Regions from separate parts of the Bacillus sp. z50 genome, predicted to be linked through region 2. Evidence: predicted binding sites of a transcription regulator. Region 2 holds the regulator's gene; the other holds the start of a gene.

Region 1 (3,436 bases), on a different contig from region 2:
AGCAAATTGCCGTGTATTCCGATAAATTATAAAATGCTAAAAGTTCACCATCCTTACAGAATCTGAATGGTTAATGTATAATAGAAATTACTATTAGTAAACAGAGGTTACAAAATGAAAAACAATGAAGAACTTATCAATCAACTGGGATTGCAAGATAAAATCACATTAGAGGATATACCAGATATTGATTTATATATGGATCAAGTCATTCAATTATTCGAGAGTAAATTCAAAATGTCTAAGCGGAATGATGATGAAAAAGTTTTAACTAAAACGATGATCAACAATTATGCCAAGGGTAAAGTATTTTTTCCTATTAAAAATAAAAAATATTCTAAGCGGCATTTAATAGTAATCAGCCTGATTTATCAGTTGAAAGGGACACTCTCTATAAGTGACATTAAAACGATTCTGGGACCCTTGAACACTAAGATAGTAGAGGAAGACTTACAGCTTGATGAGCTGTATTCCAGCTTTCTGCGCCTGACTGATCACAATGCTCATAAATTTAAAGAAGACATACTAGAGAGTATCTCTGAGGCAAAAGAAGAAGGGGTACATTTAGGCGGCACTCTGGATGAGTTCAACGGCGATGTTGAATATTTTGAGAAATTATTAATGATCGCTTCTCTTTCTCATATGAGCCAGCTGTATAAAAAAGCAGCAGAGAATCTGGTAGATGAATTTAACGGTGGTAATAAAACGAAATCATAAAAAATATCCGTTTAATTATAAAGAGCCAAGTGCATACCCTGCATTGGCTCTTTGATTTTATTTAGTTTTAATTTTACCCTTCCATTGTTTGAAGCCGCCCTCGAGTTGATAAAGTTCACGATAGCCTTTTTTATATAGCATCTGAGCAGCTCGTGTGCTTCTCATTCCGCTTTGACAATAAAGATAAACAGGTTTATCTTTGCGGAGTTCCTTCATACGCATTTTCAATTGTGTTGAAGGTATGTTGCGGGCTCCTAAAATATGTCCGCCATCAAACTCTTTTTGCTCACGAACATCTATTAACTGAGCTTTTCGATAGCCAGCTTTAAAGTCCTCTTGGGACAATGTCGTAACCATTTTTTTGCTGGAGAACCAACTGTAGATGGAATATCCAATGATCAATACAGCCAGAACAATTAATACGATTAATGATGTTGGCAATTCAATCCCCACTTTCTCTTTCTGTTCACTTTACTATTATACAGTTCGTATATTTGTCTGGCAAAAAAATTTTCTGGTAATAGTTTACGAATTTGTGATAAAAAATTATTGCATTTAGGAAGGTAGACATATTGTCTTTGGATTCAAAATAATGGTTATATCGATATAGCGTTATTAGAAAGGACAATAAGTTTACAAATCACTATAAATCAAGTATCGTGCATTATGGACAAAAATTTATTTTTTAGGAAAAAAATTTTGGGTCGAAAATGCAAAAATGCTGTTATATGAAGCATAGTTAAGCTTCATAATATGCAAGCTGAGATTTTGTTTATTTTGGTTCGAAAATAGTTAAAAAGAAGATTATATCTTTGATTTTCTTTACTTTTTGTAAAATTTTAATAATTGACAATTTTAGCAGAAGATGCTCCAGACACTATATGTGGTATGAATTATAAAAATACAAATACTATATGTTGAATTAAAATGTAGCCTATGATAACGTAGAGATATTCATTTAAGAACTTAACAAAGATAAATAAAAAAGAGATAATATTATTGGTTGAAGGAGAGATCAAATTGCCTACTGTAACAAATCGCAAGTTGTCTATAAATGTCGAAAGGTTAAATAAAGATATAGCCCTATTTCCGCAAGTTTTTCCGATTACTCCAGACATGAATAAGACGTATAAGGGTGTTTCAAGGCTTGTGATGATAGATCGCTATTCCTTCAAAGATACGGAAAAAATGACACTTAGTAATGGAGATTTTGTTGTACTTACCATTAAAGAAGACCCAAAATTTCCTGCCCGTGGACTTGGGTACATCCAACATATTGATTGGGAAGCCAAGAAAGCACATGTATTGGTTGAAGAAGAATTCCGCTCATCCTTGGACAAGCATGATGAAATTAAAACCGGTCTGATTTGTAAATCACTCGACGTCATTGAAAAACCACTTGAAATTTATTATGAACAGATTGCGAAACGGAATGCACGCGGTTTGGCTGAAGTTGAAAAAACGGAAGAGAAACGCAAGGAATGGTTTGATAAATTTTATAATGAATTAGTTCAAACGAATTTTATCCCGGCAGGACGTGTGCTCTATGGAGCCGGTTCTGAAACAGAAGTAACCTACTTTAACTGCTATGTAATGCCATTTATTAATGACAGCCGTGAAGGGATTTCTGAACATCGCAAACATGTGATGGAAATTATGAGTCGCGGAGGCGGTGTCGGTACGAATGGTTCCACTTTACGTCCAAGAAACACGCTTGCTCGCGGTGTAAACGGAAAATCCTCAGGTGCAGTATCCTGGTTGGATGATATTGCAAAATTAACTCACTTAGTTGAACAGGGTGGTTCCCGTCGCGGAGCTCAAATGATTATGCTCTCTGACTGGCATCCGGATATCGTAGAATTTATCATCTCAAAAATGCAAAATCCTAAAATTTTGCGCTTCTTAATGAAAGTCAGCAAGGATGAAGTAATTCGTAGACATGCATCTGAAAAATTGAAATTCACTCCGCTCACAATGCAAGAGGAAGCCATGTATCAAGGCATAGTCAATTATAAAAACATCTCGGGGTTTGGCGGATTTAATGAGGCAATCATTAAGGAAGCAGAAGAAAAACTTTCCGCTGGTGGAAATGATACTGTTCATAATCCAGACTTTTTAACAGGTGCCAATATTTCAGTGTGCTTAACAAAAGAATTTATGGAAGCTGTAGAAAATGACGGAGAATATGAACTTCGATTCCCGGATGTTGAGTCCTATAATGAAGAAGATATGAGAGCCTATAATGAAAAATGGGCTGATTGCGGTGATGTACGCGAATGGGAGAAACTAGGTTATGCTGTGCGTGTATATCGTAAAATTAAAGCTCGCGAATTATGGAATTTAATCAATATCTGTGCGACTTATTCTGCGGAGCCGGGCATTTTCTTTATCGATAATGCAAACGATATGACAAACGCTAAAGCGTACGGTCAAAAAGTAGTTGCGACGAATCCTTGTGGGGAACAGCCATTGGCTCCTTATTCTGTATGTAACTTGGCTGCTGTCAATCTGGCTGAAATGACAGATAAAGATCGCAAACAAGTGGACTTGGAGAAACTGAAACAAACGGTAAAAGTGGGCGTGCGCATGCAGGATAATGTTATTAACGCGACTCCATACTTCCTTGAAGCCAATAAAAAACAGGCTCTAGGGGAAAGACGCGTTGGCCTAGGTGTAATGGGTCTGCATGATATGCTTATTTATTGTGAAAAAGAATATG
Region 2 (3,436 bases):
AGAGTTGCTATCAATGGGTTTGGCCGAATTGGCAGAATGGTTTTCCGAAAAGCAATATTGGATGAGCATCTTGAAATCGTAGCCATTAATGCTAGCTATCCGCCTGAAACATTAGCACATTTAATTAAATATGATACGAATCATGGTCCGTTTAATGGTGATGTACATGCTATGGATGATCATTTATTGATAAATGGTAAAAAAGTTCTTTTGCTTAATAATCGCAATCCTGAATTCCTGCCTTGGAAAAATCTTGGGATTGATATCGTAATCGAAGCAACTGGGAAATTTAATCATCGTGATCAAGCAGCTCTTCATTTAAATGCCGGTGCAAAACGAGTCGTTTTAACAGCTCCCGGGAAGAATGAGGACGTCACGATTGTAATGGGTGTTAACGAGGATACATTGGATATCAATAAACACCTTGTTATTTCTAATGCATCCTGCACAACTAACTGTCTCGCTCCTGTTGTAAAAGTACTCGATGAACAATTTGGAATTGACAATGGTCTTATGACAACCGTTCATGCATATACAAATGATCAAAATAATATCGATAACCCGCACAAAGATTTACGCAGAGCTCGTGCCTGTGCACAAAGTATCATACCTACCACAACTGGAGCAGCCAAAGCACTCTCACTGGTGCTTCCTCATTTAAAAGGAAAACTCCATGGTATTGCGTTGAGAGTACCAACTCCAAACGTCTCTTTAGTTGATTTGGTAGTAGATTTAAAAAGAGAAGTTACTGTTAATGAAATCAATCAAGCGTTTAAAACAGCAGCTGAAGGATCATTGGCCGGTATTATCCAATACAGCACAGAGCCGCTTGTTTCGATTGATTTTAATACGAATCCACATTCGGCTATTGTAGATGCACTCTCAACAATGGTGATTGGTGCAAATAAAGTGAAAGTGCTTGCCTGGTATGACAATGAGTGGGGATACTCATGCAGAGTGGTAGAATTAGTAAACCATGTGGCACGCCTTCTTCAGGAGGATAAGGTGAAAGTAAGTTAATAATAATAAACAATATCTATTACGGTCTGGCTGTCTTTCTGAAAAAAAAGGCGGTTCAGGCCGTTCTTTGATTCATATTCTAGAATAAACTAAGAAAAACAATTAATGTACATTTAGTGGTAATTATTAACTAATATTGAATTGTATGATTGCTTTTGAAATATAAACCATATATACTAAATGTCGTAAACTTCATCATCCTGGCAGTACTACTTAAAGGGTTAGGACCTCTCAGGACTAACTTTCCCCCGTGGTAGTAAAGGCCAGAAACGAAGATAATTATAATTCGTTTAAATGCTAAAGGGGGAATTGAACATGCATACAATAGGTCGTCATGTCATTTCTGAATTATGGGGCTGTGATTTATCTAAATTGAACGATGTTAATCAGATTGAACAAATATTCGTGGACGCTGCTTTACGATCTGGAGCTGAAGTTAGAGAAGTAGCCTTCCATAAGTTTGCGCCACAGGGAGTAAGCGGAGTAGTCATTATATCTGAATCACATTTAACCATTCATAGTTTTCCGGAACATGGTTATGCGAGTATTGATGTATATACATGCGGTGACTTAGATCCTAATGTGGCTGCTGATTTTATAGCTGAAGCCTTAAACGCTCAGGTTAGGGAACACATTGAAATCCCGCGAGGCATGGGTCCTGTTGCTGTCAGCCATGTTCTTGCTAAAGCATTATAAATAAAAAATATTTAAGAGATGTCCTTTTGTGTTGACTCAAAAAAGCTAGATTCAAACTCTAACTTTTAGGGGTGCAGTACATATGCATCTCTTTTTTTTGTGGCAAACGTCTTTACTTGCCCATTATTTACTTTTCTCCGATAGTATTGGCCGTATCATAGATAAAAAATAGCATTTTATGCAAACAGACTTGTCCTATTCGATTTGTTTTAATAAGATAGAACTATAGAAAAGGACGGTGCTAATCTATGATATGTCCAACGTGCCAACATAATGGGACAAGAGTGCTGGATTCCCGCCCTGCGGATGAAGGACGTTCAATACGTAGAAGAAGAGAATGCGAATCCTGTAGTTATCGTTTTACTACATTTGAAAAGGTAGAAGAAATTCCGCTAATTGTGGTAAAAAAAGATGGCGCACGGGAAGAATATAGCAGAGAAAAAATCCTAAGAGGTTTAATCCGAGCTTGTGAAAAGCGTCATGTTGCTCTTAAAGAACTGGAAGAGATTGCAACTGATGTTGAAAAAGAAATAAGAAATCAAGGATTTTCTGAAATAAAAAGTGATTTAATAGGTGAAATGGTTATGGATAGGCTGGCTGAGTTGGATGAAGTGGCCTATGTCCGTTTCGCTTCTGTGTATCGTCAATTTAAGGATATAAATGTCTTTATTGACGAATTGAAAGAATTAATGAAAAAAGAGGATTAAGTAGAGCTGAAGACAGTTTCTTTAGCTCTTTTTTCAACTATAAAAACCCGAAGTACGAAAGGTTTGTAGACAATGCAATTTTCATGGAAGTTTGTAAATCCTAAAGACAGATATGTTGTACTATATAAAGAAAAGCTATCAGAAATGGACCATAAATCGATTCAATATTTATATCAGCCACTTGTAGGAGGATTGGCTGTTTCTTTGTATATGACCTTATTAAACGAAGTCAATACAGGTAACATGTATTCCAGACAAACGACACATCGTTGGTTAATGGATGTACTTGGTTTACCTTTGGATGAGATATTTCAATACCGAAAAAGGCTTGAAGGAATCGGGTTATTAAAAACATATAAAAAAGCAACTCCTGAAGGTAATGTTTTTATTTATGAGATTCTTTGTCCTTTAAGTCCGGATAAATTTTTCCATGATGATTTGCTGCCTATTTATCTGAAGCAAAAACTAGAAGAGAGACATTACGAACGGCTGCTCACGATGTTTGCGGATAAACGTATACCGGATGATTATGAGGAAATAACACAATCGTTCAATGAGGTGTTTGCATCTGAATTTCGCAATCCAAAAGAAATCATCAGCTCGGAAACTGATCAAAACATGCAATTCTTCTCAAAGGACCCACAGGGATATAGCCATAATTTAATGGAGCAATTTGATTTCGAGTTATTATTTGCGACGGCTAAAAACAGCTTTATATCGAGAAAAGCGTTTACTCCAAATGTGATGGAATCCATCGCGATGCTATCGTATTTATATAAAATTAATGTAATGGATATGAGCAAGTTGATTTTACGCTGTCAAAATCAACATAATGAAATTGATATAGACGAACTTAGAAAATGTGCAAGGGAGTTTTTCCACATCAATCATGGTGAAGAAATGCCGACATTGATTGAACAGAAACAGCCTGAGTATGAACGTACGATCATAGAACCTAAAACACCCGAGGAGCATTTGCTGTATACTTTTGAAACAACCTCTCCGTTGGAATT

What was found. Region 2 encodes NrdR, which represses ribonucleotide reductase genes. Its sites were predicted from a motif close to AACACNATATATNGTGTT; they were not measured.
Region 1: a site for NrdR is predicted at 1,591-1,608, ahead of AC4G3N_RS04570 (vitamin B12-dependent ribonucleotide reductase). Genes of this name have one in related genera too.

Annotation. Positions count from the first base shown of each region.
Region 1 is NZ_JBZFQL010000001.1:968,864-972,299, reverse strand. It holds gene AC4G3N_RS04585 (NAD(P)H-binding protein) at 1-32, shown strand, start outside; gene AC4G3N_RS04580 (DUF1836 domain-containing protein) at 115-717, shown strand; gene AC4G3N_RS04575 (rhodanese-like domain-containing protein) at 775-1,158, opposite strand; gene AC4G3N_RS04570 (vitamin B12-dependent ribonucleotide reductase) at 1,738-3,436, shown strand, end outside.
Region 2 is NZ_JBZFQL010000006.1:105,281-108,716, reverse strand. It holds gene AC4G3N_RS16000 (glyceraldehyde-3-phosphate dehydrogenase) at 1-1,020, shown strand, start outside; gene speD (adenosylmethionine decarboxylase) at 1,336-1,716, shown strand; gene nrdR (transcriptional regulator NrdR) at 1,965-2,423, shown strand; gene AC4G3N_RS15985 (replication initiation and membrane attachment family protein) at 2,496-3,436, shown strand, end outside.